Regions from separate parts of the Bacillus sp. DU-106 genome, predicted to be linked through region 1. Evidence: predicted binding sites of a transcription regulator. Region 1 holds the regulator's gene; each other region holds the start of a gene.
What was found. The regulator LexA, encoded in region 1, represses DNA repair genes until DNA is damaged. The targets are predictions, from matches to a motif close to CGAACATATGTTCG.
Positions count from the first base shown of each region.

Region 2: the regulator LexA is predicted to act here: its motif matches at 3,030-3,043, upstream of C3Y97_RS10405 (YolD-like family protein).
Region 3: the regulator LexA is predicted to act here: its motif matches at 4,367-4,380, upstream of ruvA (Holliday junction DNA helicase RuvA).

Region 1 is NZ_CP026607.1:3,700,794-3,710,906, reverse strand. Features, by position in the region: gene hflX (GTPase HflX) at 1-254, shown strand, start outside; gene C3Y97_RS18735 (methionine gamma-lyase family protein) at 247-1,518, shown strand; gene glnR (transcriptional repressor GlnR) at 1,704-2,093, shown strand; gene glnA (type I glutamate--ammonia ligase) at 2,142-3,476, shown strand; partial or broken gene C3Y97_RS28495 (LexA family protein) at 3,813-3,932, opposite strand; gene C3Y97_RS18720 (PadR family transcriptional regulator) at 4,095-4,418, shown strand; gene C3Y97_RS18715 (DUF1700 domain-containing protein) at 4,411-4,953, shown strand; gene C3Y97_RS18710 (DUF4097 family beta strand repeat-containing protein) at 4,954-5,757, shown strand; gene lexA (transcriptional repressor LexA) at 5,848-6,468, opposite strand; gene C3Y97_RS18700 (YneB family resolvase-like protein) at 6,610-7,266, shown strand; gene C3Y97_RS18695 (DUF896 domain-containing protein) at 7,312-7,551, shown strand; gene C3Y97_RS18690 (bifunctional metallophosphatase/5'-nucleotidase) at 7,591-9,174, opposite strand; gene C3Y97_RS18685 (phosphate/phosphite/phosphonate ABC transporter substrate-binding protein) at 9,360-10,113, shown strand, end outside.
Region 2 is NZ_CP026607.1:2,003,881-2,013,993, forward strand. Features, by position in the region: gene C3Y97_RS10385 (stage V sporulation protein S) at 573-848, shown strand; gene C3Y97_RS10390 (nucleoside triphosphate pyrophosphohydrolase family protein) at 1,158-1,445, shown strand; gene C3Y97_RS10395 (hypothetical protein) at 1,504-1,809, shown strand; gene C3Y97_RS28050 (hypothetical protein) at 2,175-2,306, shown strand; gene C3Y97_RS10405 (YolD-like family protein) at 2,645-2,992, opposite strand; gene C3Y97_RS10410 (response regulator aspartate phosphatase) at 3,183-4,256, shown strand; gene C3Y97_RS10415 (aspartate phosphatase) at 4,253-4,378, shown strand; gene C3Y97_RS10420 (hypothetical protein) at 4,675-5,502, opposite strand; gene C3Y97_RS10425 (HD domain-containing protein) at 5,612-6,259, shown strand; gene C3Y97_RS10430 (ABC-F family ATP-binding cassette domain-containing protein) at 6,256-8,151, shown strand; gene C3Y97_RS10435 (Bax inhibitor-1/YccA family protein) at 8,227-8,958, shown strand; gene C3Y97_RS10440 (DUF4318 domain-containing protein) at 9,064-9,318, shown strand; partial or broken gene C3Y97_RS10445 (single-stranded DNA-binding protein) at 9,480-9,638, shown strand; gene C3Y97_RS10450 (ATP-dependent nuclease) at 9,882-10,113, shown strand, end outside.
Region 3 is NZ_CP026607.1:4,387,885-4,397,997, forward strand. Features, by position in the region: gene yajC (preprotein translocase subunit YajC) at 1-223, opposite strand, end outside; gene tgt (tRNA guanosine(34) transglycosylase Tgt) at 251-1,390, opposite strand; gene queA (tRNA preQ1(34) S-adenosylmethionine ribosyltransferase-isomerase QueA) at 1,403-2,455, opposite strand; gene C3Y97_RS22340 (DUF2905 domain-containing protein) at 2,475-2,675, opposite strand; gene ruvB (Holliday junction branch migration DNA helicase RuvB) at 2,672-3,673, opposite strand; gene ruvA (Holliday junction DNA helicase RuvA) at 3,679-4,296, opposite strand; gene C3Y97_RS22355 (iron-hydroxamate ABC transporter substrate-binding protein) at 4,485-5,429, shown strand; gene C3Y97_RS22360 (BofC C-terminal domain-containing protein) at 5,443-5,973, opposite strand; gene C3Y97_RS22365 (hypothetical protein) at 6,403-6,837, shown strand; gene C3Y97_RS22370 (YhcN/YlaJ family sporulation lipoprotein) at 6,871-7,515, opposite strand; partial or broken gene safA (SafA/ExsA family spore coat assembly protein) at 9,484-9,640, opposite strand; gene nadA (quinolinate synthase NadA) at 9,866-10,113, opposite strand, start outside.

The DNA of each region.
Region 1 (10,113 bases):
AAAGTGATTTATTGCGTATAAAAGAAGCGATAGAAACGAAGATGAAGAAAGAAATGGATTGTTATCGAGTGGAAATCCCTCCGAGTGAAGGTAAGTTGTTAACGCTTTTAAAGACGGAAACTCTATTAGCAAAGATGGAGTTTCTAGAAGATAAATTTGTATATGATTGTGCAGGGTATATTTTTACTCATTCATCGCTTAATGTGCAATTAAAGAGATTTTTAGTGGAAGAAGGAGAAAATAAAAATGTTTGATCGTTTGAAAAATGGAGAAAAAATTGCTCCAATTGTAAAAGAAGTAGAGAGTCAGATTACAGAAGTACATAAACGTGCGGATGAAGTGATTGAAAGCAATCAGTTTCGTGTATTAGAAAGTTTTCGGAAACATAAAATTAGTGACTCGCATTTTATCCCGACAACAGGTTATGGTTATGATGATATTGGCCGTGATACGTTAGAAAAAGTGTATGCTGATGTATTTGGGGCGGAAGCTGGACTTGTTCGTCCGCAAATTATTTCAGGTACTCACGCTATCTCTACAGCGTTATTTGGTATTTTACGCCCGGGAGATGAGTTATTATATATCACTGGGAAACCGTATGATACGTTAGAGGAAATTGTTGGTGTGCGTGGGAAAGGTGTAGGTTCATTTAAAGAATATAATATCGGTTACAATGCAGTTCCGCTAACTAGTGCTGGGCTTGTTGATTTTGAGGCTGTTGCAGCGGCGATTCATAATAATACGAAAATGATCGGTATTCAGCGTTCGAAAGGTTATGCTACTCGTCCATCGTTTACTATTTCTCAAATTAAAGAGATGATCGCGTTTGTTAAAGAAATTAAACCTGATGTTGTTGTGTTTGTAGATAACTGTTATGGCGAGTTTATTGAAGAGCAAGAGCCATGTCATGTTGGTGCAGATTTAATGGCGGGTTCACTTATTAAAAACCCGGGCGGCGGAATTGTTAAAACTGGCGGTTATATTGTCGGGAAAGAACAGTATGTTGAAGCGTGTGCATATCGTTTAACATCTCCGGGAATTGGTGCGGAAGCTGGAGCGTCTTTATACAGTCTGCAAGAAATGTATCAAGGGTTCTTCTTAGCGCCACATGTTGCAGGACAAGCGCTGAAAGGTGCAATTTTTACAGCTGCGTTTTTAGAAAAGTTAGGAATGAACACGTCACCAGCGTGGAATGCGCCAAGAACAGACTTAATTCAATCGGTTCAATTTGATGATAAAGACCGTATGATTGCCTTCTGCCAAGCGATTCAATATGCATCTCCAATTAATTCGCATTTTACTCCGTATGCAAACTATATGCCAGGTTATGAAGATGATGTAATCATGGCGGCGGGAACGTTTATTCAAGGTGCAAGTATTGAATTGTCTGCTGATGGTCCAATTAGACCACCGTATGTTGCGTATGTGCAAGGTGGCTTAACGTATTCGCATGTTAAAATTGCGATTTGTTCTGCGATTGACGAATTGATTGAAAAGAATTTATTAATAATTTCTTAATGGGAAGCTGTCGATTTTGGCAGCTTTTTTCGTATAAAAGTAATGATTTATGCGATTAGAAAAAAGAATGAAAAAATTCGTAAAAAAAATTATAAAAAATCATGTGAGAAAAGCTAACATCTATTGACACTAAACATAACATGGTATAAAATGAGAAGCAGTTAAGGCGAAGGAGGAACTGAAAAATGAAAGAAGATAGACGTTCTGCCCCGCTGTTTCCTATTGGTATTGTTATGGATTTAACACAATTGTCTGCACGTCAAATTCGCTACTATGAAGAGCATAATCTTGTTTCTCCAACCCGTACAAAGGGGAATCGTAGATTATTTTCATTTAACGATGTAGATAAGTTGTTAGAAATTAAAGATTTGTTAGATCAAGGCCTGAATATGGCTGGTATTAAACAAGTGTTACTAATGAAAGAAAATCAAACAGAAGCAGTGAAAGTAAAAGAAGAAACGAAAGAAATTTCAAAAACTGAGCTTCGCAAAATACTTCGAGATGAACTACAACATACAGGTAGATTCAATCGAACTTCATTGCGACAAGGTGACATTTCAAGATTTTTTCACTAAAGATAACTGATTCTGAAGGCGATTAGAGGGACTAAGGAGGAATTTATAATGTCTAGATACACAAAAGAAGATATTTTCCGTTTGGCGAAAGAAGAGAATGTAAAGTATATCCGTTTACAATTTACGGACCTTTTAGGGGTAATTAAAAACGTAGAGATTCCAGTGAGACAATTAACGAAAGCTCTTGATAACAAAATGATGTTTGATGGATCTTCGATTGAAGGTTTCGTACGTATTGAAGAGTCTGATATGTATTTATATCCTGATTTAGACACTTGGGTAATTTTCCCTTGGACAGCTGAAAAAGGTAAAGTAGCTCGACTAATCTGTGATATTTACAATGCAGATGGCACTCCATTTGATGGAGACCCACGTAACAACTTAAAACGTGTGTTAAAAGAAATGGAAGCTTTAGGATTTTCAGACTTCAATCTTGGACCAGAGCCAGAATTCTTCCTATTTAAGGTTGATGAAAAAGGAAATCCAACATTAGAACTAAACGATAACGGTGGATACTTCGACCTTGCGCCGATGGATCTAGGGGAAAACTGTCGTCGTGATATCGTTCTTGAACTTGAAGAAATGGGATTTGAAATTGAAGCATCTCACCATGAGGTTGCTCCAGGACAGCACGAAATTGACTTTAAATATGCAAATGCAATTCGCTCATGTGATGACATTCAAACATTCAAACTTGTTGTAAAAACAATTGCTCGTAAACATGGTTTACACGCAACGTTTATGCCAAAACCACTATATGGTGTGAACGGTTCAGGTATGCACTGTAACTTATCATTATTTAAAAATGGTGAGAACGTATTCTTTGATGCAAACGGTGACTTACAATTAAGTGATGATGCTCGTCACTTCATCGCAGGTATTTTAAAACATGCACCAGCATTTACAGCGATAGCAAACCCAACTGTAAACTCATATAAACGTCTAGTACCTGGATATGAAGCGCCTTGTTACGTAGCATGGTCTGCACAAAACCGTAGTCCGTTAGTACGTATCCCTGCATCTCGTGGTATTAGTACACGCGTAGAAGTGCGTAGTGTTGACCCAGCTGCAAACCCATATTTAGTAATGGCTACATTATTAGCTGCAGGTCTTGATGGAATTAAAAACAAATTAACTCCACCAGCAGCAGTAGATCGTAACATCTATGTAATGACAAAAGAAGAGCGCGAAGAAGCAGGTATCGTTGACTTACCAGCAACATTAGCGCAAGCATTAGTTACATTACAATCTAATGAAGTAGTATGCGGTGCACTAGGAGAACACTTACTTGAGCACTTCATCGAAGCGAAAGAGATTGAGTGGGATATCTTTAGAACACAAGTTCACCAATGGGAACGCGATCAATATATGTCTCTATACTAAGAGGCTTGAACCCTTGATACAACTAGTATCAAGGGTTTTTTAATTCCCTATTATTACAATTTTATGTGGTTGCAAAATGAAAAACAACCACATAAAAGCCAATAATTAATAACAAGTAGTGATATCATAGAAAAACATTATCAGATAAACGTAAGTTTTATATAATTTATGAACTAAAAAAGCCTTGATACTACGGTATCAGGGCTTTTTTAGTGAAGTTATTGGATATATTAACTACTAGATAATGGATTGTTTTTGGTTATTTTGAATCATGTTACTAAGAAAATCTTTTCAAAAGAATTGATTTTATCTTTTTTAAATCACTTGTGCTATAACTTAATAATTCTTTACTGCCTGTACAACGCGAGCGATGATTTTTATGTCCTCATCTGCAAGGCTATAAGTTTGTGGCTTGTGAATCAGATTATCACTCAATGATATTAACGTAATGATGCTTAGTTATAACGCAGTCTTATTCAGGATTTCGTTAGTTCATTTTCTAAATTTAGGGAATAAATATAGTTTAGTACCTTGCAATAAACAATACTAAGTGGTATATTATGGATAAAACAGGTACCGTGTATTGAACAGTACTAAGATAGGAAAGGAGGATGGCACTTGAACGTTCAATTTAAAAAAGGTGTGCTTGAACTTTGTGTATTAGCACTTGTAAAACGTAAAGATAGTTACGGTTATGAACTTGTTCAGCAAATTTCTAATAAATTTTTAATATCGGAAGGATCAGTATACCCTTTATTACGTCGTTTGACGAAAGAAGGGTATTTTCAAACGTATTTAAAGGAATCTACGGAAGGGCCACCTCGTAAATATTATCAATTAACAGAGCAAGGGGAGACGCAATTTCATTTGTTAGTAACAGAATGGCGTGATTTTGCGAAAGGGGTACAAGAAATTGTTGAAGGGGTGGAATGGGATGAGTAAAGAAGGGTTTCTTAAAGAATTATCAAGTTATCTTAGAAAGTTACCAGAGGAAGAGAGGCAAGATATTTTATTGGATTATGAAGAGCACTTTCAGTTTGGACTAGAAGAGGGGAAAACTGAATCGGAAATAATACAGGGCCTTGGTTCTCCGAAAGTAATCGCGAAAGAATTACTTGCGATGTATCGCTTCGATGAAATGAAAAAAAATCCATCGACTTCAAATGTGACAAGAGCTGTTATGGCAGCGATTGGACTTAGTTTGTTTAATTTTATTATTGTGTTAGGCCCGTTAGTCGCAATTATTGCTTTTATATTTTCTTTTTGGATCGGTGGTATTGCTAGTGTAGTAACACCATTTTTCGTTATTGGAAAAGTATTTATGGGTACTTTTATATGGTTGGATCTTTTCGTTAGTATAACGTTTGTTGGGGTAGGTTTATTTTTATGTATTATCGCTTTTTATAGTACAAAGTGGTTTAAGAGATTGTGTGTACGATATGTAATATGGAACTTCAAAATGATAAAAGGAGAGTAAATGATGAAAAAACTATTTTTAATCGCTATCGCTTGTATCATTATTGGAGTAATAGGAATTTCCCAAACATATGAAAAAGCAGTACAAACTGCTGAAAAAGGCGATAAAGAAAATGTAATTAAAAACGAAACATTAAAAAATATAGAAGTTAAGTTAGATGCCGGGGATATTATTGTCCAAAAATCTCCTGACTCTTCTTTTTATGTAAAGCAATCGGGAGATGTACGTAAACAAGAGATTCGTATCGCAGAAGATGGTGACACATTAAAAATTATTGGGGAAAGAGAAAAAGGTGCTTCATTTGATTTTTCTTTTTACGATTTTAGGTTTCAAACGTCTAAATTGACTCTCCTTGTGCCCGAACGCTCTTACCAAGATGTAAAAGTAAATTCATCTGCTGGACAAATCGAAATGAGTGATGTGAAAAGTGATAGCGTAAGTGTTAGGACACTTGCTGGAGAAGTAGAGTTGAAACAAGTAACGGCTAAGAATGTGGAGGGATCGACAAAAGCTGGTGAGGTGAACTTTAAGAAGGTATTAGGGAAAGTGACCGCAAAAACAACAAGTGGGGAAATAAATATTCAAGATCATGATTCTAAGTATAATCTAGAAGCAAGTTCAACTGCGGGAGATATAGATATTACTTTATCGGAAACACCACAAGATGCGGTAATTACTGGGCAAAGTGCTGCTGGAGATGTAACAATTTTTAATGAAGAAAATAAAAATGTAACAATTGGAAATGGTAGTAAAAAGATTAGCGGTAAAACGGCTGCGGGAGATGTGACGATTGAAACTCGTTAATAAGAAATAGAATGCATGGAAATCTATCAAAATACAAAAAGAAGATAATTACCGTATATAAATAAGGTAATTATCTTCTTTTTGTTATTTTTAATGTAAATCACGATATACGCCAATTACTTTCCCGATAACTGACACTTGTTTTAAAATGATAGGTTCTAATGAAGAGTTTTCTGGTTGTAGACGGAAATGGTCTTTTTCTTTATAGAAACGTTTAACTGTTGCTTCGTTATCCTCTGTTAAAGCGACTACAATTTCACCATTATATGCAGACTGCTGTTGGCGAACAACAACTAAATCTCCATCGAAAATACCAGCTTCAATCATACTATCTCCAGAAATACGTAACATGAACACTTGGTCTGCTCCAGCAACAATACTAGCTGGAAGTGGGAAATGTTCTTCTACGCTTTCGACCGCTGTAATTGGTAAACCAGCAGTGACTTTTCCGACAATTGGAACTTGAATAACAGATTGTGTTTCCGTATCCATTCGGTCTTCACCTAAAATTTCAATGGCACGTGGTTTTGTTGGATCGCGTCGAATGTATCCTTTTTCTTCTAATCGTGATAAATGTCCGTGCACTGTAGAACTAGAAGCGAGGCCGACTGCTTGACCAATTTCACGTACGGAAGGTGGATATCCTTTTTCTTGTACTTTTAGCTTAATAAAGTCGAGAATGTCTTGCTGGCGTTTCGTTAACTTTTCCATGTTTTCTAACACCTCGTTTTCTTTCATTTTTCTTATTAATAAGTATAACATGTGAAAAAACATTCTACAAACATAAGTTCGAACAAATGGCGGATTTATGTTACACTATAGGGAAATAATAGGGAGAAAGAGGGGTTCAAAATGAATGCAATTATTTATGCACGTGTGAGTACAACGAAAGAAGCGCAAGAAACATCATTATTACGTCAAAAAGATGAATTATTGCATTTAGCTGAGCGCTATCAAATGAATGTTACTAAGGTGATTGAAGAGCAGGCTAGTGGATATACAATTGAACGTGACGGTATATTAGAGGTGTTGGATACAATTCGAGACGAACAAATTGATGTGTTACTTATACAAGATGAAACGCGTCTTGGTAGAGGAAATGCGAAGATCGCGTTAATGCATTGTTTACATAAAGAAGGCATAAAAGTATATACGCATACACATAATGGTGAATTACAATTGTCGGATTCTGATTCAATGGTATTAGATATTATTGGTATTGTTGAAGAATATCAAAGAAAGATTCATAATTTGAAAATTAAACGAGGTATGCAACGTGCAGTAGAAAAAGGTTATCGTCCAGAAAAAAATTTAAAAAATCGTCATTTAAGTGTAGGAAGAGAGAAAAAAGAAGTGCCAATTGAGGAAATTGTACGTTTGCGAAAAAGTGAACTCACGTTTGAAGAAATTGCAGCAACATTACGTGGATTTGGTCATAATGTTTCAAAGGCGACTGTACATCGTAGATATGTAGAGTATACGAAGCAATTGCTTGATAAAGAAGAGTAACTATTGTATGATAATAATCAGTTTTGATTAGAAGGGGGATTCGAGATGATTAATCACGAACTCGTTGAACGCATTAACTTCTTAGCGAAAAAAGCAAAAGCTGAAGGTTTAACTGAAGAAGAGCAACGTGAGCGTCAATCGCTACGTGAACAATATTTAAAAGGATTTCGTCAAAATATGTTAAACGAACTTAAAGGTATTAAAGTTGTTAACGAAGAAGGTACAGATGTTACACCGACGAAATTAAAAGCTTTAAAAAAGCAAGATAATGCAAAATTAAATTAAAAGATGGGCGAAGCCCATCTTTTTTATATGTAAAAATCGTTATTTAATAACTTTCCAGTTGTTATTAACTGTTGCTTCTATCGTTTTATGTTCCAATATATAATTAGCGATAAGTTCAGACATATCTGTGGGTATATCTTTTACTACCGGTTTGTTTTGAAACATAAAGAAATTTCCCCCGCCACTTGCACGATAATTATTCATTACAACGTCATATTCTTCATTCATATTAAGAGGAGCACTGTTATGCTGTAAAGATTCTACTCTTTCACCAATTGGTTTTGAAATGTTTAATACGTATGAAATCCCTTCCCACATATCATAATTATAATGTTGTGGCTTTGGTTCTATGTAGGTAGGACTTACGGTGATGGATCCATCTGTTTTTAATGTGAAATAAGAAGCAGAGAGTTCAAGAGCATTTTTTATATCCGCTCCAGTTATTCTAATTACTTTTAATGTGTTTGGATAAATATAATTAGAAACGATGTCACGCATTGTTACATGTTCCGGGAAACCTGGAGATGTATTATGGAACAAACTTGTACAAGAAATTGATACATTAGCTATATCCATCTGTATTTTATTTATGAATTCGATAAAAGGATGATCATGCAAACGAGTTTGCATAGCATCTGAAATTTGCATATCCCCCTGAATGATTCCAATAGGTTGATCAAGCCACTTTTGTGTTTTCTCTTCGTAATCGGCTACCAATGAAAGTACATCTTGGTCAGCCTCAACTCCTTGTACAGATAATAATTCAGAAGAACTCTCTTTTTTAACCCATTTATGTTTTGTTTTTTCGAATGTTATTTTTACTTTTCCAACTGAGTTTCCATTACATCCGGTCTGTAAAATTGTTACACCGTTAGCCATTGTGTGAGCAATTTCCCGGTGTTGGTGACCTGTTAATAAAATATCTATGTCTTCAATTTCATGGCACATTGCATATCCTTGGTTTTCTCCTGTTAAAACTTCAGTCGGTACCCCGGTTTGTAAATCTCGTTCAACTCCCCCGTGATACGCTACGACTAGTAAATCTGGTTTCTCATGTTTGCGAATGTAAGAAACCCACTTTTTCGTTGTTTCTAATGCATCTTCAAATTGTAAGTCTTTAATGTGATGGGGTTGTTCCCAATTGGTAATGTAGTGCGTTGTCACCCCTAAAATAGCGATTTTTATATTGGATTCAATCTGTTTGATTATATAAGGTTTTCCGAAATAAGGTTTCTTTATGTTTTTATCTAAAATGTTTGCTGATAGGTACGGGAAGTTCGCAGTAGTCACAGCGTTATTTAATATACCCATCCCGTAATTAAACTCATGATTGCCGATAATTGCAGCGTCATACTGTAAGTAATTCGCTAATAAGGACATTGGGTTTTTTTTGTTTTTTTCGTATGTAACATAATGATAAGTAAATGGTGTTCCTTGAATAAAGTCGCCATTATCAATTAAAAGAACGTTTGTATTTTGGGAACGTTCTTTTTTTATAAGAGTAGAAATTTTAGCTAAACCAAGTTCTGCTGGGGAGTTATCTTGGTAGTGAATAGGATAAACAGTGCCATGTATATCGCTTGTTAATAAGATGTTTAAAGTTACAGTTTGATTTTGTTCCAATATGACTCACCTTTTCTATTGTTATCTTCCAATTCATCATATCAAATATGTGAAGAGAATTTTAATGTGAGTGTATAGAATGTGTAAAGATTATGTAAATAATCAATTATTTGTAAAAATATGTGATATATTTCTTCATGTTTATGAAAGGTTATTTTATAACAATGAAAAATGGAGGCATTAATATGTTGAAAAAAGTTTTTGCAATGAGCACAACAGTTGTACTAGCAGCGGGATTATTAAGTGGCTGTGGAACGAAGGAATCAAGTGCAAGTAAAAATGAAGATACGAAAAAAGGGTATGTACCGAAGACTTTAAATGTTCAATTTGTTCCTTCTCAAAATGCAGATACGTTAGAGGCGAAGGCAAAACCGCTTGAGAAGCTATTAAGTGATAAGTTAAATATTCCAGTAAAAGTTAGTATTTCAACGAACTACAATACAATTGTAGAAGCGATGGCATCTAAACAAGTAGATGTAGGATTTTTACCGCCAACAGCGTACGTATTAGCACATGAAAAGAAGGCTGCAAATGTAATTTTACAAGCACAACGTTTTGGAGTAGAGGATGAAACAGGAGCTCCTACAAAAGATTTAGTAGATTATTATAAATCTGAGTTTGTTGTTAAAAAAGACTCTAATATAAATAGTGTAAAAGATTTAAAAGGTAAAAAGATTGGTTATCAAGATGTAACATCATCAGCAGGGTATGTATGGCCTGCAGCTGTTCTATTAAAAGAGGGAATTGATCCGTTAAAAGATGTGAAACCTGTTACATTAAAAGGTCACGATCAGTCGCTTATTGCTCTTTTAAATGGTGACGTAGATGCAGCTGTTGTATTCCAAGATGCTCGTAATATTGTAAAAAAAGATTATCCGAATATATTCGAGCAAACGAAAATAGTGAAATTTACGGAGAAAATTCCAAACGATACGATTT
Region 2 (10,113 bases), 1.7 Mb from region 1:
AGTAGTTTATGAAGGTGAATCACAATTGGCGTGTATGCTTGTACTATAAAAGGAGATAGATGTGGAATATAAAGTGGTCAAATGATGAAATGTAGTATTTGGGTATTACCTGTAACACCTTTTGAAGATGATAAGGTTCATAATTTGATAGAAAAATAAATGGAATTTCTAAATAGATTGAAGTAACGAGGAAACGTTTATCCCGCTATTTTCCGAGCAGTAAGACTCCCATCTCAAAATTCAGCGAAAGCAAAGAAGTTAGGTGGGGATGAACAAAACCCCCACTCATTAAAGTTTCACTTTACTATATTAATTTCGTCTGACAAACAGCAATATTATCTTTCGCTGTATGGATGTTATCATTTGGTGAAGTTATGGCATTTAACTGTATGTATATTAGGTTATTCAGTTTATTTTTTTATTTGCGTAGCTGAGCAGGAAGAAGTCAGAAAATATAGAATAATGTACATATGAAGCATCGTTTGTTTTTGGTGTGAATAGTAATTAAAGATACGCTAAAATATTTAAAATTGTAACGAAAGAGAGATTAAATAATAGAGGGAGCAACTTACATGGAAAATATATTAAAGGTATCTTCAAAATCAAGCCCAAATTCAGTCGCGGGTGCAATAGCGGGTGTACTAAGAACAAGTGGTAATGTGGAAATTCAAGCGATTGGGGCTGGAGCTATAAATCAAGCGATTAAAGCAATTGCGATTGCAAGAGGGTTCGTCGCTCCAAGTGGTATTGACTTAGCCTTCGTACCAGCATTTCAAGAGATTTCTATCAATAATGAAGATAGAACAGCGATTAAATTAATTGTAGGTCCTAGAAAGAAAAGGTCTTAGTAGAAGAGAGTGTTACTATAAGGGGAAAAGACCAATAGACTTCCCATGTTAGATACGTTATTTTATGTAACCGATCCTTGGGTGTGGACATGGCATTATGCCGGACGCATGTCTGTTAAGTTTTCCTTAAACTTAGCGAGTGTTCTAGATACTTAAAAATGCCAAATCCTTTGTGACATAAGGGATTTGGCATTTTTGATGTTTTTAAAAATAAACAACCCTAAAACTGCTCATTTAGAAGATTTAGTTTTAGTAGCGGCCATTGAACGTTTTTATGATAGTTTACCTGATAAATAGAAGAGTTTACCAATGAAAAGTAACTGGGGGATTCAAAAAATGAATCAAACTATTTTAGAGAAAGTCCTAAAATTTCGGGATGATAGGAACTGGAAGCAGTCCCACAATCCTAAAGATTTAGCTATTTCTCTTTCTTTAGAGGCGAGTGAGTTGTTGAAGAATTTTCAGTGGAAAAGCAGTGAGGAAGCTGTAGAAACAAAAAAAGAAGACATGAAAGATGAGTTGGCAGATCAATTGGATATTGACTTAGAAGAGATTATTATAAACAAAATAGAAAAAATAATAAAAAATATCCAGTAGAGAAATCTCGAGACTCTAAAAAGAAATATAATGAAATTTAAAAAAGGTGGAATTAAATATGTTATATCTTTTTACTGCAAGTAATGATAGTGCTATAAAAAATTTGGAAGCTACTATTGAAAAAATATATCCTATTTCTACATGTTTAGCAGATTTAGATGCCGATACAGTAACTAAACTTAAAGATAATGAATTACATGAGAATGTATGTATGTGGGGAGCAACTCCTGGTTCTTCAAATGTTGATAGATGGGAAAAGTTAAAAGAGGGTGACGGGATTTTAGCATATTCTAAAGGGGAATTTAAGTTTTTCGGGACAATTTTTGCTAAGACTCATAACCCAGATGTGGCTAGAAAAATTTAGAAAACAAACGATAAGGATGAAACTTGGGAATACATCTATTTTATTAAGGACCTAAAACCTGTAAACATTAAAGCAATCGAATTCGCAGCTTTCTTTGGCTACAAATTGAACCATACACCACAAGGATTTACTAATATTGATTCGGATTTTAGTAAAGTAAAGATTGCAGAAGAAGAGAAATCGGAAAATCGAAAAAAAACTAAAATGGAATCTGGTAGGGAAGTATGGCCTCGTGATCCGAAAAAAGCTAAACAAGCTATTAAACAGGCAGAATTTAAATGTGAAATAGATGACACACATGAAACATTTGTATCGGAAGCCAGCGAAAAAATTATATGGAGGCCCATCATCTAATACCGTTAAGAATGCAACATGATTTTGAAAATAGTTTAGATGTTGTTGGAAATATAGTTAGTATATGTCCGAACTGTCATAGGTTGATTCATTATGGAAGAGACAAAGATAAGAAAAAAGTTTTAGAACTTCTCTTTGAATAAAGAAAAGATTCTTTGAAGAAGTTCGGTATTGAGGTATTTCTCAAAGAGCTATTTGGATACTATGGAATTCTAAAATAAGAATATTCATAGCTATAGGGAAGGTAGAATGTTTCATACTTAAACATAGGTATTATTGTGATGGAAATTTAAATTTCGTCTTTTGAAAGTATCAATAATTTGTATTATTTTTATAGGGTTATATATTTTTCTTTTGCTCTGCTGTATAGCAGAGCTCTTTTTTTGTCGTACAAAAGCCACCTATATATGTGAAGTGCACCCCAATTGTTAGGTTGTGTCTAACAATTGGGGTGCACTTCAGTCCTGTCGGGCGGCTTCTTTTAATTTATATTCACCAATTCATCAAACTTAAACTTAGTATTCAAACCAAAAGCATCTGTACAATATATAGTTTTCGTCATCGGTTCAATATGTAATACATTTATGTACATGTCTTGCACCATTCCATCACGATAGTATGAGATATGTATTTCTTCTTCCTCGTGAAAAGATTGCATTAACGCTCTTTCTATTCGTTCCATAGTATCTTGTGTTAAAAAAGGTTTAGGTACTTTATATTGTTCCTCAAACATTCTATGTATTTCCTCGTATTGCTCCGGTATTGAAGCAAACGGATTCCATTTCACCATACATCTTCCACGTACTACAGGAAAGCCGTTATATTCCATGATGTAATACCTCACTTTTGTTTTTTTAACTCCACTACAAACAAACGTGTGTTCTTTTTTGGGGTTTGAAAAGGGACCATTTTGTTAACATGAATATTCAAAAATAATTTTTTCAAGTTAGAATATTCAAAAACTTATTTATGCAAACAAGCATGTCATGATAACATTTAACAAAAGGGGGTAGAAGTAGATGAGTGTTGACATTATTTCTAAAGAAGAAATCACAAAATTATTAAACGACTGGTATCAAGCTATGATTTCACAACGTGTATTACAGTCTCAGAAAATAAAAGAAGATATTGCAAATAAAATCAATAATATTAAGGAAGACCAAACAATATTAGTCTACTACGCTTTATTGAATGCACGGTATAAACTGCTAATTCGGGATATGGATAGTACAAAAGATATTCTGGACAAAATCGAGCCTTTACCAGAGTCTACAGAAACATTTTTAGAGTACTATCATCATTTATTTAAAGCAATTTACGCTATTAATAAAGCAAACCATAGTGAAGCAAGAATGCAATTTGAAAAAGCTGAAACGTTTTTAGAGTACATGCATGATGAAATTGAAAAAGCTGAATTTAATTATTGGCTTGCAGTCCATTACTATCACGTATTAAAACCGATCCTAGCAGTTCAATTTGCTACAAAGGCGAATGAAGTATTTTCAATTAGTCCAGGGTATGAATTAAAAACTGCAGCATGCTTAAATACTTTAGGAATGGCACACATTCGACTAAATGAATTCGAAAGTGCAGAGGAATATTTACTTTCAGCACTAGGTACCTTCCAAAAATCTAATGATGAACTTCTTATTAAACGAGTTAAGCATAATTTAGGACTTTTATACGCAAGTCAAAACATGCCAGAGTTAGCAATTAAACACTTAGAGGATTCATTAGAAAATAACGCTAAAACTATGTTTCTTTTAGCAAGAGAACATTTTAAGTTAGGTTATAGTCATATCGCTAATGAATATATTGAGAATGGCTATAAGATTAGCGACTTATGTTATCGTCATCATTTCCGAATTTTAAAAGCAGTACATAACTATGTACCGCAAGAAGAATTAGAAAATGTGGTTATAGAAGGTATTTCGTATTTTGAAAAAGAAGAATTATATGATTGGGTAAAAGAATATGCTTCTCTTTTAGGTGAAATATTCTATGGTTCAGAAAATCACAGAAAAGCAAGCAAGTATTTGCACATCGCTTTAGATGCAGACAAAAAGAGCATAGAAAGAAGGGCGCTAAAATGAAAAAAGCAATCTTATTAATGATGATGTTATCCGCTGTTTTTACTTTTGGTCTTACTAATGCAAAAGACATACCACAAAACGAAGCAATTGAAGTGTTTATGGATCATGGAGAACATATTTAAAACCTAAGGAAGAGGGCGCTTATAGTGTCCTCTTTTTAATATCTATTATTTATATGATGAGGTTGCAGGTACGTCTTTTGGTTATTGTTTGATAAACGTAAGATGTTTCTAAAAATGTGTATACAAAGGTTTATTTTTGTACTGTATATGTTCACGTACTATATAAAAAAGTATGAAAATCTATAAAAATAATTATTTCAATAAAATTTGTTTTAGATATTAAAAAGTGCCGAAACCCTTGTGGTATAAGGGGTTTGGCACTTTTGTGTTTTTTATATTTTATCAAATAAACAACCCTAAAACTGCTCATTCTTCTCCCAAGATTCAACGATATAATGTGCAATCGTCGGATTGAAGCCTTTACCAACTAAAAACATAATCGCAGCAACTTCTGTTAATGCGTGTTCGTGTGATGTATGTTTTGCTTCATTTAAACCGTAATCTACCCATGGTTTTACGAAATCTAGTACAGGTTTCTTGAAAGGTAAAAATTGTGTACCGACAACTTGTTGAATTTGTTGTTGTGTTGGTTCAGTAATTGGTCCAGGTGGTAAGATTTGTGGTTGTGTAATGTCTAGTGTTGGTCCGGGCGGTAAAATTTGTGGCTGAGTTGGATCTATTGTTGGTGGTTTAGGTGGTGAGACACGTGCGTCGTAGTTTGGTTGATACATTTGTTGTTGATATTGCGGTTGTTGTGGTTGAGTTGTGTATGGGTTTTGTGGTGCTGCATATGGATTTTGTTGATATTGTTGTTCTTGGTTTTGTGGTGCTACATATGGATTTTGTTGATATTGTTGTTCTTGGTTTTGTGGTGCTGCATATGGATTTTGTTGATATTGTTGTTCTTGGTTTTGTGGTATTACATATGGATTTTGAGGATATCGCTGTTCTTGATTTTGTGGTGCTGCATATGGATTTTGAGGATATTCATAATTTGGACGTGTGTCATATGGATTTTGTTGAAATTCAGTTTCTTGGTTTTGCGTTGTTGCATATGGGTTTTCGTCATATTGTTGCTCTTGCTGTTGTAACTCTTGTTCTTCGTATTGTTCTGTGTATCTCTGTTCTTGTTGTTGAGGATACAATGGTTGCCTTGGATAAGGCGGTTGATTATTATAGAACATGTTTATTCCTCCTTCATGATGATGCCTACCACCTAGTGTATGGGCGGACAAGAAAATATGTGATGAAAAAATGCGGGCGTGTTACAATAAGTAACTGGGTGAAGATAAAATGACAAAACAAGAAAAAATTCAAAAAACAATTACTTTTGTAAAACATATTTTAGAAAAAGATGCGAGTGGGCATGATTGGTATCATATTGAACGTGTACATAAAATGGCGATTTCTTTATCTGAGCAAGAAGGTGGAAATCGTTTTATAATTGAAATGGCAGCATTACTTCACGATGTGGCAGATGAAAAGCTAAATGAAAGTGAAGAAGCAGGAATGAAAAAAGTTTCTGATTGGTTAGAAGAGCTACGTGTTGAAGAAGAGGAAAGTAAACATATTCTTCATATCATCGCCAATATGTCTTATAAAGGTGGCCATGGCGGCACAGTAGAGTCACTTGAAGGGAAAATTGTTCAAGATGCGGATCGTTTAGATGCTCTTGGTGCAATAGGAATTGCTCGTACATTTGCATATGGTGGGGCGAAAGGGAGATTAATGTATGACCCAACTATTCCGCCGCGTGAAGAAATGACGAAAGAAGAGTATAGAAAAAATAATGATCCATCTTTAAATCATTTTTATGAAAAACTTTTGAAATTAAAAGATTTAATGAATACGAATGCAGCAAAACAAGAGGCTGAAATTCGTCATCGTTATATGGAACAGTTTATTGAACAATTTATGAAAGAGTGGAATGCACAAATATGAAAATGTTAACTGTGGAGAACTTATCAAAATCATATGGAGAAAAGCCGTTATTTGATGGATTATCATGTAGTATTACAGAAGGACAACGTGTCGGAATTATTGGTGTAAACGGAACTGGTAAATCGACATTATTAAAAATTATTGCAGGATTAGAAGCTCCTGATACAGGTGATATGACGCATTCACGTGGGTATACAATTAGTTATTTATCACAGCAACCAGAGTTTGATGAAAAACTGACAGTATTAGAGCAAGTGTTCCATGGTGATACACCTTTAATTCGTCTTCTTCGTGATTATGAAAAAGCACTATTAAATATTGAAAAAGATCCAAGTAATGAAAAAGTACAGGAACAATTATTTGCAGTGCAGCAACGTATGGATGCAATGAGTGCATGGGAAGCAAATGCAAATGCGAAGTCTCTTTTAACGAAATTAGGAATTACGGACTTCACTGCAATTGTTGGGAATTTATCTGGTGGACAGAAAAAACGTATTGCAATGGCACAATGTTTTATTGAAACACCGGATTTATTAATTTTAGACGAGCCTACGAACCATCTTGACCATGAGACAGTTGAATGGTTAGAAGAATATTTAGCGAGATATACAGGTTCGGTATTACTTGTAACCCATGATCGTTATTTCTTAGATCGTGTGACGAATCGTATTTTTGAATTAGATAATGGTAAACTATATAGCTACGAAGGAAACTATAGTACATTTTTAGAAGCGAAAGCACTTCGTGAAGAGCAAGAATTGGCACAAGAATCGAAACGCCAAAATTTATATCGTCGTGAACTTGCTTGGATTCGTCGTGGTGCAAAAGCCCGTTCTACGAAACAAAAGGCGCGTATTCAGCGTTTTGATGAGCTAAAGGCACAAGAAGGACCAGCTGCAAAACAGTCAGTTGATATTGCACTAAGCGGAAGTCGTCTAGGAAAGAAAGTACTTGAGTTAAAAGATGTAACGAAAAAATTTGGCGATAAGACGGTATTACATAATTTTAATCATATTGTGAAACCGGGTGATCGTATCGGAATTATTGGGGCGAATGGAAGTGGGAAATCTTCCCTATTAAATATGCTTGCAGGTAAGTTATCTCCTGATAGTGGTGAAGTGGAAGTAGGACAAACTGTAAAAGTTGCTTATTATACGCAAGAAAATGAAGAGATGAATTTAAATCAGCGTATGATTGAATACATTAAAGAGATTGCAGAAGTTATTCATACGACAGATGGAAAAGTAATTGGTGCATCTCAAATGTTAGAACGTTTCTTATTCCCGACGCATTCACATGGTACACCACTTGGTAAACTATCTGGTGGTGAAAGAAGACGTTTATATTTATTACGTATTTTAATGGGAGAACCAAACGTACTTTTACTTGATGAACCTACGAACGATCTAGATACACAAACATTAACAGTACTAGAAGATTATTTAGAAGATTTCCCAGGTGTCGTTTTAACTGTATCGCATGACCGTTACTTCTTAGATAAAGTAGTAGATGAACTGTTCATCTTTACTGGCGGAGGCGAAGTGCGTGAGTTTCTAGGTAGTTATACAGATTATTTAGAAATGGAAAAAACGAGAGAACTTATGGAGAAAGCGGAAGTTCAAAAAGAGAAAAAAGTTGTAGAAGAAGCTCCAAAACAACAACGTAAACGTAAACTTTCATACAATGAACAGCGTGAATGGGAAACGATTGAAGATACAATTGCCGAACTTGAAGAGAAAATTGAGTCAATTGGAGAAGAACTTGCGAAAGTTGGATCTGACTTCACAAAGGCACAAGAATTATCTGAAGCACAGCAGAAAACAGAAGAAGAGCTAGAAAAAAAGATGGAAAGATGGAGTGAACTATCAGACATCGTTGAAGGATTAAAATAAAAACAAGCTGCATATATTGAAAAGTAAAGAGAAAAACTTTACACTATTGGTAGAACCTATTTTAGGAGGGAAAAAATGAGAACATCTAATCCAATGTTGAAAAAAGAGGCATTCCGTAAAGAGGGAGCAAGTGCTTCTGCGATGACGATTGGCGGAACAGTAGGCAAAACGTTCATTATGCTTATCTTGCTACTTGCAACGTCTGTCTATTCATACATACAGATGATGCAGGGGACGATGAAGATGCCAGTATTAATTGGTGCTTTAATCGTTGCGGCAATCATCGCATTTGCGTCTATGTTCTTCCCGCGTATTTCACCTTTTGGTGCACCAATCTATGCAGCGGTAGAAGGGGTTGTGTTAGGAAGTATTTCAGCAGTTTATACAATGAAATTTGGCGATTCTATCGTTTTAAATGCTGTATTACTAACAATCTCAATTCTATTTGCAATGTTAGTGTTATATGCAACACGCGTAGTAAAAGTAACGGATAAATTCCGTACAGGCGTGATGGCAGCAACACTTGGAATTATGGTTATGTATTTAGTCGTATTTCTACTAAATATGTTTGGTGTAACTGTTCCATACATTCACCAAGGTGGTACAATCGGTATTATTATTAGTGCAGTTGTTATTGTAGTTGCTGCATTAAACTTATTACTAGATTTCGATTTAATCGAAAATGGTGTACGTAGTCAAGCTCCGAAATATATGGAGTGGTATACTGCGATGGGATTAATGCTTACATTAGTATGGTTATACTTAGAAATTCTTCGTTTCGTTTCGTACTTTACGAAAAATGACTAATAAAAAAATCCTGCATGAAAAATGCAGGATTTTTTTATTTTCAAAGATATATTGAATGTATGGTATAATATGGATGATAGCAACTTGAAGTGAAGGAGATGGAATATGATGAAAGAGAAGAAGGGGATTATGAAAAAACTATTTTCTAAAAGTTTTTTCATAGAACTAGATGAAGCTTTAACGTATCCATCATCAAAAGTTATTACTTCAGCGATTGAAGGATATGCAACTGAATGCAATGAAAGACTAAAATTTGAGAGTAAAGTTAAACCGATTACTTTCTACTTAGAAAATGCAATGTACCGTGCTGAAATAAAGATGGCTCGCGGAGGATATTACATATCTTGTACTGAAGTGTAATAAATTTTGAAACCATACATGTTTGAACTATGTATGGTTTCTTTTTTTGTTTTGTAAGGTCTAAAATAATACTTTTTACTTACGGATATATCATTTTGTGCTTTTTACCATTCAAACATTTCTCCTTACAATGAAGAAAAACATGTGAGGTGGTATAACTTATGATGAATCGAGTTGTATTAATCGGTAGATTGACAAAGGAGCCAGAATTATACTACACAAAACAAGGCGTTGCTTATGCACGAATATGTGTTGCGGTGAATAGAGGATTTCGAAATAGTTTAGGTGAACAACAAGTCGATTTTATTAATTGTGTGATAATATCTCCGTAACCTTTAATGTACATAAGGGTATTTTTTATCTAACCCATTAACAACACTGGTGTTATGATAAAAAAGAAAGCTGTACAAAATGTATAATACGCACAAAAGTACATGTTGTTATGATATGTAACTGTACATAATAAATTGAACTTTAAAATTCTGAATATTAATATTTTCAGAAAATTACCCCCTTTTTTGTTAGAGTAATGATAATATATAAATAAGGGAGGCGAGAGAATTTTGAAATTGACAAAGTTAACAATTAGAAACTTTAAAGGTATCAAAGAAATAAGTTTAGATATAGAAAATATATCGATTATTATAGGGCCTAATAATTGTAGTAAGAGTACAATTTTACAAGCATTGTGTACATTTGGATCAAGTGGTTTGAAACTTGATAAAAATCTATATTATAGGCATGATACATCCAATCCTATTAGCTTTCATGCTACATTCACAGAATTGACAGAAG
Region 3 (10,113 bases), 690 kb from region 1:
AAGTTAAGTGTGAACCACCAGATTTAATAACGATTTTTGTCTCATCTACTGATTCGATTGTACCGTGTAAACCACCGATTGTTACGATAGCATCACCTTTTGCTAACTCACTTTGCATTTGAGCAACTGCTTTTTGACGTTTTTGTTGCGGGCGAATTAATAAGAAATAGAAAATCGCAAACATCGCAACGATCATAACGATATTCATCATACCTGCATTCATCTTTTGTTCCTCCTTTTAAATTATGTATTAGAAGTTTTTAGCATTCGGTTTATTAAAGCCATACTGTTCAAAGAACTCTTCGCGGAAATCGCCAAGACGGTCTTCACGAATAGCTTGTCTCACCTGCTCCATTAAGTTTAACAGAAAATGAAGGTTGTGATAAGACGTTAAACGAATTCCGAACGTTTCATCACATTTCATTAAGTGACGAATGTACGCACGTGAGTAGTTTTTACATGTGTAGCAATCACAGTTTGGATCAAGCGGACCGAAGTCTCTTGCGAATTTCGCATTTTTTACAACAAGGCGACCTTCACTTGTCATACATGTACCATTTCGAGCGATACGAGTTGGAAGTACACAGTCAAACATATCAATACCACGAATTGCGCCATCGATTAACGAGTCAGGAGAACCTACACCCATTAAGTAACGAGGCTTATTATCTGGAAGAAGTGGTGTTGTAAACTCAAGAACACGGTTCATAATATCTTTCGGTTCACCAACAGATAAACCACCTACAGCGTAACCAGGGAAGTCCATTGAAACAAGATCTTTCGCACTTTGACGACGAAGCTCTTCGTACTCCCCGCCCTGTACAATACCGAATAAACCTTGATCTTGCGGACGTTCATGCGCTTTTAAGCAACGTTCTGCCCAGCGGCTCGTACGCTCTACAGATTTCTTCATATATTCAAAAGTAGCTGGGAATGGTGGACACTCATCAAATGCCATCATAATATCTGAACCTAATGCATTTTGGATTTCCATCGCTTTTTCTGGTGATAAGAATAATTTATCTCCATTTAAGTGATTACGGAAGTGAACGCCTTCCTCTTCAATACGACGGAAGTCACTTAAACTGAATACTTGGAAACCACCAGAGTCTGTTAAGATTGCACGATCCCAGTTCATAAATTTATGCAAGCCGCCTGCTTCACGAATAATTTCATGACCTGGACGTAGCCATAAATGATACGTATTACTTAAAATAATGCCAGAATCCATTGCTTTTAATTCTTCTGGTGACATTGTCTTAACTGTTGCAAGTGTACCAACTGGCATAAATGTTGGTGTATCAAATGAACCGTGCGGCGTATGCACACGACCTAAACGGGCACCCGTTTGTTTACATGTCTTAATAAATTCATAACGAATTGCTGTCATAACTTACTCCTTTTATTTGTTTCTCATTTTAGCGTGAGATGCAACGAACATTGCATCACCGAAGCTAAAGAAACGATATTTTTCTTTTACTGCTTCATTATAAGCATGAAGTACATTATCTCTATTTGCAAATGCACTTACAAGCATAATTAATGTTGATTTCGGTAAATGGAAGTTTGTAATTAAACCATCAATTGCTTTAAATTCATATCCCGGATACATGAAAATATCTGTCCATCCAGAAGCGGCGCAGAGCTTACCGTCATGATCTGTTGCAATTGTTTCTAACGTACGAGTTGATGTCGTACCTACAGTAATAATACGTCCACCATTCTCTTTCACACGATTTAATAATGCCGCTGTCTCTTCAGACATATGATAATATTCTGCGTGCATATGGTGTTCTTCAATCGTGTCTGCAGAAACTGGTCTAAATGTTCCAAGTCCTACGTGAAGTGTAATGAATGCTAACTGAACGCCTTTTTGCTTTAACTTCTCAAGTAACTCTTCTGTAAAGTGAAGTCCCGCAGTCGGCGCTGCTGCTGAACCGATTTCTTTCGCATATACTGTTTGATAGCGATCGCGATCTTCCAGCGTCTCTTTAATATATGGAGGAAGCGGCATTTCCCCAAGTTCATCTAAAATTTCATAGAAGATGCCATCATATGAAAATTCAAGCTGGCGTCCACCTTGATCTGCAGTTCCTGTGCAAGTTGCTTTTAATTTCCCTTCGCCAAAAGAGATAACAGTTCCTTCTTTTACACGTTTCGCTGGCTTTACAAGCGTTTCCCACTTATCACCTTCTTCTTGTTTTAAAAGAAGTACTTCAATGTGCGCGCCTGTATCTTCTTTCACACCGTGCAAACGAGCAGGCATAACTTTCGTTTCATTTAAAACTAAGCAATCCCCCTCATGTAAGTAAGAAAGAATATCCGTAAAATGTTTATGCTCAATATCACCTGTTTCACGGTCTAACACCATTAATCTTGATGTTTCACGATCTTCTAACGGGACTTGTGCAATAAGTTCTTCTGGTAAATGAAAATCAAACAGATTTATATCCATAGCTATATCCACCTATTTCTTATTTAAATCGATTTATTATATACATAATAAAAGATAATACAATACTTAACACAATACATGTAATGATAGGAAAATAAAAGGTAACGTTTCCTTTTTTCACAAAAATATCGCCTGGAAGCCTTCCAATGAACTTCCAAGCTAATCCAACAACGATGAGTAAGATCCCGGCTGTAATAAGCAGCTTTGGCATCTCCGTCATACTTTTGGTATCTCCATTCCGAAATGTTCATACGCAAGCGGCGTTACAATTCGGCCCCTTGGCGTTCGTTGTAAAAAGCCAATTTGTAATAAATACGGCTCATACACATCTTCAATCGTATGAGATTCTTCTCCAATTGTTGCTGAAACCGTTTCTAATCCAACTGGACCGCCACGGAATTTCTCAATAATACCAAGCAGTAATTTATGATCAATATGATCTAGACCTAATTTATCTACTTGCAGTAGCTCTAATGCCATTTGTGTAATTTCCATCGTAACCGTTCCGTTACCACGAACTTGCGCGAAATCACGTACACGTCTTAAAAGACGATTCGCAATACGAGGTGTACCACGAGCACGTCTTGCAATTTCTAATGCAGCTAACGAATCGATTTCAACTTCAAATACTTCTGCTGTACGTTCAACAATCGCAGAAAGCTGATCTACTGTGTAGTACTCTAACCTTGAAAGTACACCGAAGCGGTCACGAAGCGGTGCCGATAATGCTCCAGCACGTGTTGTTGCTCCAACTAATGTAAATGGCGGTAAATCTAGGCGTACAGAACGTGCTGAAGGCCCTTTTCCAATTACAATATCAAGGCAAAAGTCTTCCATCGCAGGATACAATACTTCTTCAATTGATCTATGCAAACGATGAATTTCATCAATAAATAATACATCCCCTGGCTGAAGCGCTGTTAATACAGCAGCTAAATCTCCTGGTCTTTCAATTGCGGGACCTGAAGTTGTTCTAACATTAACGCCCATCTCATTGGCAATAATATTCGCAAGCGTCGTTTTACCAAGACCTGGTGGTCCATATAAAAGCACGTGATCTAACGTTTCTTCACGCATTTTCGCCGCTTCAATAAATACTTCTAAATTATGTTTTGCTTTATCTTGGCCAATATACTGACGGAGCGTCTGTGGCCGTAATGAATATTCTAAATCCGCATCTTCATATGCAGATTCCCCTGAAAGGAGACGTTCGTCCATTATACTCACCTCTTACCATTTAGTAAAAGACTAAGTGCCTTTTTAATATACTGATCCGTCGTTAATGATTCTTTTAATAACTCTGGTACAACACGAGAAACTTCGCGTTCTGCGTATCCAAGTGCGCGGAGAGCTTCCAGTGCCTCATCAAGCTCAGCTGATGAACCTTTCTTCTCATCAAAACGTTCTGTGTCTGAGAATAAATCAACAAATGCATCTGGTACGACATCTGCTAGTTTTCCTTTTAAATCTAAAATCATTTGGCGTGCTGTTTTCTTTCCGACGCCTGGGAATTTCACTAAAAACTTCTCATCTTCATGCTCAATCGCTTGAACGACCTGTCCTGTTTGACCAGAAGCTAAAATTGCAAGAGCTCCTTTTGGCCCAATGCCAGACACGCCTAACAACTTTGTAAATAATAAACGCTCTTCACGTGTTTTAAACCCGTAAAGTGCCATAATATCTTCTCTCACATAATGATATGTATAGACACGGATTTCTTGCTTACTTCTTTGAAATACATACGGATTTGGTGTGAAAATTTGATAACCAATTCCATTATGATCAATTACGACATATTCCGGCCCTACATACTCCACGTAACCTGTAACATATTCAAACAAAATACGATCTCTCCCTCTTAAATCATGTATTCCATTTTAACATATTTAATGATAGAAAAGCGAGACTACCCCAACAAATGTTCTCCACTTGAAACTTCTGTTATTTTCCATTGACAGAAAGGTTAAAGCACCTTAATATACAGAAGTCGATAATGATTATCAATACTAATTAAAGGGGTTACATCAGGATGAAACGTAAGCTATTTATTTTATTTACTATTATGCTCGTTGTTCTTTCTATCGTTGGCTGTTCTTCTCAAAAAGAAGAATCGAAGGCAAAAGAACAACCGAAAACAAAAGTTGTAAAACATGCTAAAGGTGAAGCTACAATTCCAGTAAATCCAAAGAGAATTGTTGACTTATCTGGATCAACAGAAGAACTATTACTTCTTGGACACAAACCTGTTGGTACAGCAAATACATATAAAGATAAAATCCAAAATCACTTAACAGACAAGTTAGATGGAGTAAAAGCAGTAGGTTGGTACTGGGCACCTAAAGTTGATTTAGAAGCTGTTACTGCTTTAAAACCAGACTTAATTATTTTAAACAACCGTCAATTAAAAATTTATGATCAACTAGAAAAGGTTGCACCTACAGTTGTTCTAGAAACAAACTTAGAAGACTGGCGTGGTAAGTTTAAAGAAGTAGGTAAGCTATTTGACGAAGAGAAGAAAGCAGACAAATGGATTGCAGACTACGATAAGAAAGCAGACTCTTTATCTAAAAAAATTAAAGAGAAAACAAAAGATGAGAACTTTATGTTCGTTGCAGTTACACCACAAAACTTCCGTGTATACGGTAGCTTCGGATACGGTGACATCATCTTTAATGACTTAAAACTTCCAGCAACAAAAGGTACGGATTTAAAACAAACGATGGCGCAAGTATCACTAGAAGGTCTAGTTGCATTCCAGCCTGACCAAATGTTTATTGTAAACTTCGGCGGCGAAGCTGATAAAGTTTACGAAGACTACAAAAACAGTGCCGTTTGGAAAGACAATAAAGCAGTTAAAAATAATCACGTATATGAAGTATCAAATGAAGTCTTCAATACGAAAGCATTCAATCCAATCGGAAAAGATATGCTAATTGATGAAATCGCAAAAGAAATTTTAGCTAAAAACAAATAAGAAAAAAAGCAGCTCACCATGAGCTGCTTTTTTTCTTACTTTGAACTGCGTATTGCTTCATTTTTTCAATCGTCTTCACAAAACCTTCTTTTGATTTAATACGAATGCCACGTTTCAATTTCGCACGTTCATAGCTCTCAAGCTTTTTCATATCAATTTGAAAGAAAGAATGGATCGCATTATCACTTTTCGGTACACCTTTGAAAATTTGTAATATCCCTTCCTCTGAAACACCAAAATACCCGCTCGTTTTCAATAACGGAGAAATATCATCAACTTTCTTTTGCAATACAATTTGTACATCATCACGATCAACGAGCTGCCATTCTTTATACTGCTGTAAAAACTTTTCTAAATCCGTCACTTTTTCTGTAAGTATTTCTTCGCTTACTTCGCCATCAACATACATACGCTCTAATAAAATTGTAACCTCAGGTTCTTTTTTCGTTACTTCTGATACTGGCCCTTCCGCCTTCACATTCGTTCCATAAACGAAACAAAACATCATAACGAAAGCTTGCATCGCAATCAGTATCCATTTCATTTCCGTTCACCTCTTTTAGGCAAGATCATACTTTCATTAGTAGTTTTTCCGGAAATGGGGGTTTTATCCATATTACATTTCTTTCGAAAAATAAAAAATGCAGATAAGGGTTTACCTCATCTGCATGTATCATTTACTTTTATATAAAATGAAAGACGCCTGCAAAGCAGGCGTCTTGATGCGTTTACGGCGAGAGACCAGGCGACCACATTCGCGTGTTTAGCACTTAAGCATATCTCTCGTCTTACGTAAATTAGCTCATCGCTTTGCTAATATAACATTAATAAAGTATAAGTGCAACATGTTTATAAAAATATTTTATTTCCTCTTTCATCCAAATTATTTTATGTAAATTATAAATTGATAATTGTAATATATATGTTACAATTAATGTGACAGCGAAATCATAATAAGCAGGGGATGAATATTATGAAAAAAATAAAGGATGAACGCCTCATTCTTCAAATGTTAAAAAACATACGTATTGTCTTTCTTTTTCAATACATTGGCGTAGTTGGAATTTTAGGCTATATCGGTTTCACTGAAGGCATTGATCAAATTACGAAATCTCCATTGTGGCTATTATTTATGTTTACAAGTATTTTACTTGCTTATTTACAGTTAAGTGTTTCAATCGATGTAGAAGAAGGCGAAAAGGAAATACAGTTAACTCCTTATTACAAACTTGTCTTCCACTCCCTTATTGTAGGAATCGTTACGGCTATTATTTATATTATTTTCAGTCCAGAAAGACCTCTATTTGAAGCTATTTCAACAGGTAGTATTCTTTTCATATGCTTTTTAGTTTCTTATTCCGTTAGTTATTTTATTAAAAAACGTCGCTTACAAGACAACGATGAATAAAGAGGAAGGGCTATCCCTTCCTCTTTTGTTTTGTTATCGCACTGTACCAGTTAAACCGTAACGAATGTCTCGGAACATATTCACTATGTCACGATTAAAATCGTTTGTAACTGTACCGTTACGTAGACGCGTACTCATTGCATCGACACGAGTAAACATATCATTTCTTACAGAAACATATACGTTTCTGTTTCCAACTTCATTTGCAACAGCTTGACGAATTTCGTTAGCCATCGCCGTTTCATTTGTCACTGTGTTACGTGGTTTTACCGCAATCGCTACATCGTTTCCATATACAACTGTAGACACACGGTCTACGTTATTCATACGTTTCACACGATTTGTTATTCTTTCAGCTGTTTTACCATCATTGTTAATGTATGAATTGTTCATTGTAATATTACGAGTTGGATGCGGATTAGCAATTTGTCCATTGTAATTTACATCTCGATAATAATTGTATCCTGTATCGTTACGACCATTTCTATATGTTACATAATCTGTATAACGATCATTACGTGTCACATTATCACGATACTGGTGTGTATCATTATAAGATGTACGCTCGTAATTGTAGTTACGTCCATCCATTGCATTGTTATCTTTCGGTGTACCACATGCAGCTAATGCACTGGTAACTAACAAAGAAGCAGCAATCACTTTTACTTTCGTATTCAATACAAAAACCCCCTCTGTTAGAATGAGCTTCTCTACTGAAAAGCTCCCTCTTATGATGAGTAACCGAGAAGGTTTTTACACTGTTAATATTTCACTGGGAATTTTCTAGCACTTCATAAAAAAACTTCATTTTCTTAATTAACAGGAATGTAAAAAAGGCGGGAATACTCCCGCCTTTTTAAACTTCTTCTTCGTCCTCTTCTTCTGAAACGGGCTCTCCAAATACATTCGGTGGATCTGGTTGATAATACATCGTTCCTGGCTGTGGTGCATATGCAGACTGAGTTGGTTGGTAATATAAAGGATTCGCATATTGCGGACCGCCTGGTTGTGGACTATATAGTCTACTTTCTCCTCCGCATCCACAATCTTCCTCACCCTGCACAAGCGGCGGCATATTATTATCCATTGGCATCATATTCTGGTTGGGCATAGACGTATATTGCGGTCCAAACGGCGCTCCTTGCTGATATGGCATTTGATATGGATTTGGTTGTTGATAATACGGATTCGGCGGCATCATGGGCTGTTGATACGGCATTTGATAGGGCATCATATTGGGTGGTTGATTGTTATCCATAATCGGCATCATATTCGGCATTTGATTGTTATCCATAATCGGCATTATATTCGGCATTTGATTGTTATCCATAATCGGCATCATATTCGGCATTTGATTGTTATCCATAATCGGCATCATATTCGGCATTTGATTGTTATCCATAATCGGCATCATATTCGGCATTTGATTGTTATCCATAATCGGCATCATATTCGGCATTTGATTGTTATCCATAATCGGCATCATATTCGGTATTTGATTGTTATCCATAATCGGCATTATATTCGGCGGCTGGTTGTTATCCATAATTGGCATTATATTCGGTGGCTGGTTGTTATCCATAATTGGCATTATATTCGGTGGCTGGCTGTTATCCATGATTGGCATTATATTCGGTGGCTGGTTGTTATCCATGATTGGCATTATATTCGGTGGTTGGTTGTTATCCATGATTGGCATTTGAATATTTGGCGGTATGACTTGTGGAATAACCACATTTTCTTTCGATACATTTGGCGATACTATATTCCCTACGTTTTCTTTTTTCACTTGCGGTGACACTATATTCCCTACATTTTCTTTTTTCACTTGCGGTGACACTATATTCCCTACATTTTCTTTTTTCACTTGCGGCGATACTATATTTCCTACATTTTCTTTCTTCACTTGTGGCGATACTATATTTCCTACATTTTCTTTTTTCACTTGCGGCGATACTATATTTCCTACATTTTCTTTCTTCACTTGTGGCGATACTATATTTCCTACATTTTCTTTCTTCACTTGCGGCGATACTATATTTCCTACATTTTCTTTCTTCACTTGCGGCGATACTATATTGTTTTTTTTCGTTTGCGGAGAAATGATATTGTTAGGTTTCATTTTACTAATTTGAGGAGCAATTAACTCGCTTCCTTTTTTTATTACATCTGAAATTTTATATTCTTTTTTCGGTTTTATTGGTGGTTGTGGCGGCTGCGGTAATACATTTACCGAAAACTTCGTGTTTTCTTTTTCCGCCGGTTTTTGTTTTTCTATCACAGGTGGTTTTTGAATAACAGACGGTTTTTCAACTGGTTTTTCTTTTTGAATTGGCTGTTCTTTTTGCACCTCTTTTTGCGGTTTCACCTGTACTTCTTTTTGTGGCTTTACCTGCATCTCCTTCTGTGGTTTCACCTGTACTTCTTTTTGCGGCTTTACCTGCATCTCCTTTTGCGGTTTTACTTGCACTTCTTTTTGTGTTTGTTGCATAGCTGGCTGCTGTGTAATTGGTGCTGATTGATACGTAACTTCTTCTTCATCTTCTATTCCAAGCGGAGTTGGTGTTGCTGCAAATTCTTTTTGCTGCACTTCTTTTACGTATTGCTTTGGAGGCGCTGAACCTGCTCCAGCCTGTTGTTTCATGTGAACACTCTTGGATGGCACTTTAATTTTCATACCTGGCATAATTAAATCTGGATTACTAAGTTGTGTATTTGTTTTTTTCAACGTGTCAAAATCCACTCCGTACTTTTTCGCAATTTTCCAAAGGGTATCCCCTTTTTGCACGATATGAATTTTCAAATTTTCCCCCTCCTGTATAACTTATCTATAAGTAACAAATCTCATGAAGTAACTCTTTCTAAATAACATTAACTTCTTTTCACTTTTATCACTTCTTCGATTTTCAATATCATTCGAAGCGGAATAAGCATAAAGAACCACAATGATTTCTTCAAAACAATGTATGCCCATTTCGTTCTCGTTATGATTATATGTATGAAAAAAAGCAACAGGAATACCGTTGCTTTACACACGCTCTAACATACGATTTAATGCAAGAACCGCTTCTGCCGTTACTTGTTTGTCTACGCTAATAACGTTAATTTCTTCTCCTCTTTCTATCGTTTCAAGTGCCCATAATAAGTGAGGCAGATCAATTCGGTTCATCGTTAAGCACGGACACATAAATGGATTAAGTGAAACAATTTCTTTATCTGGATGTTGCTGAATAATTCGGTTCACTAAATTCATTTCTGTACCAATCGCCCATTTGC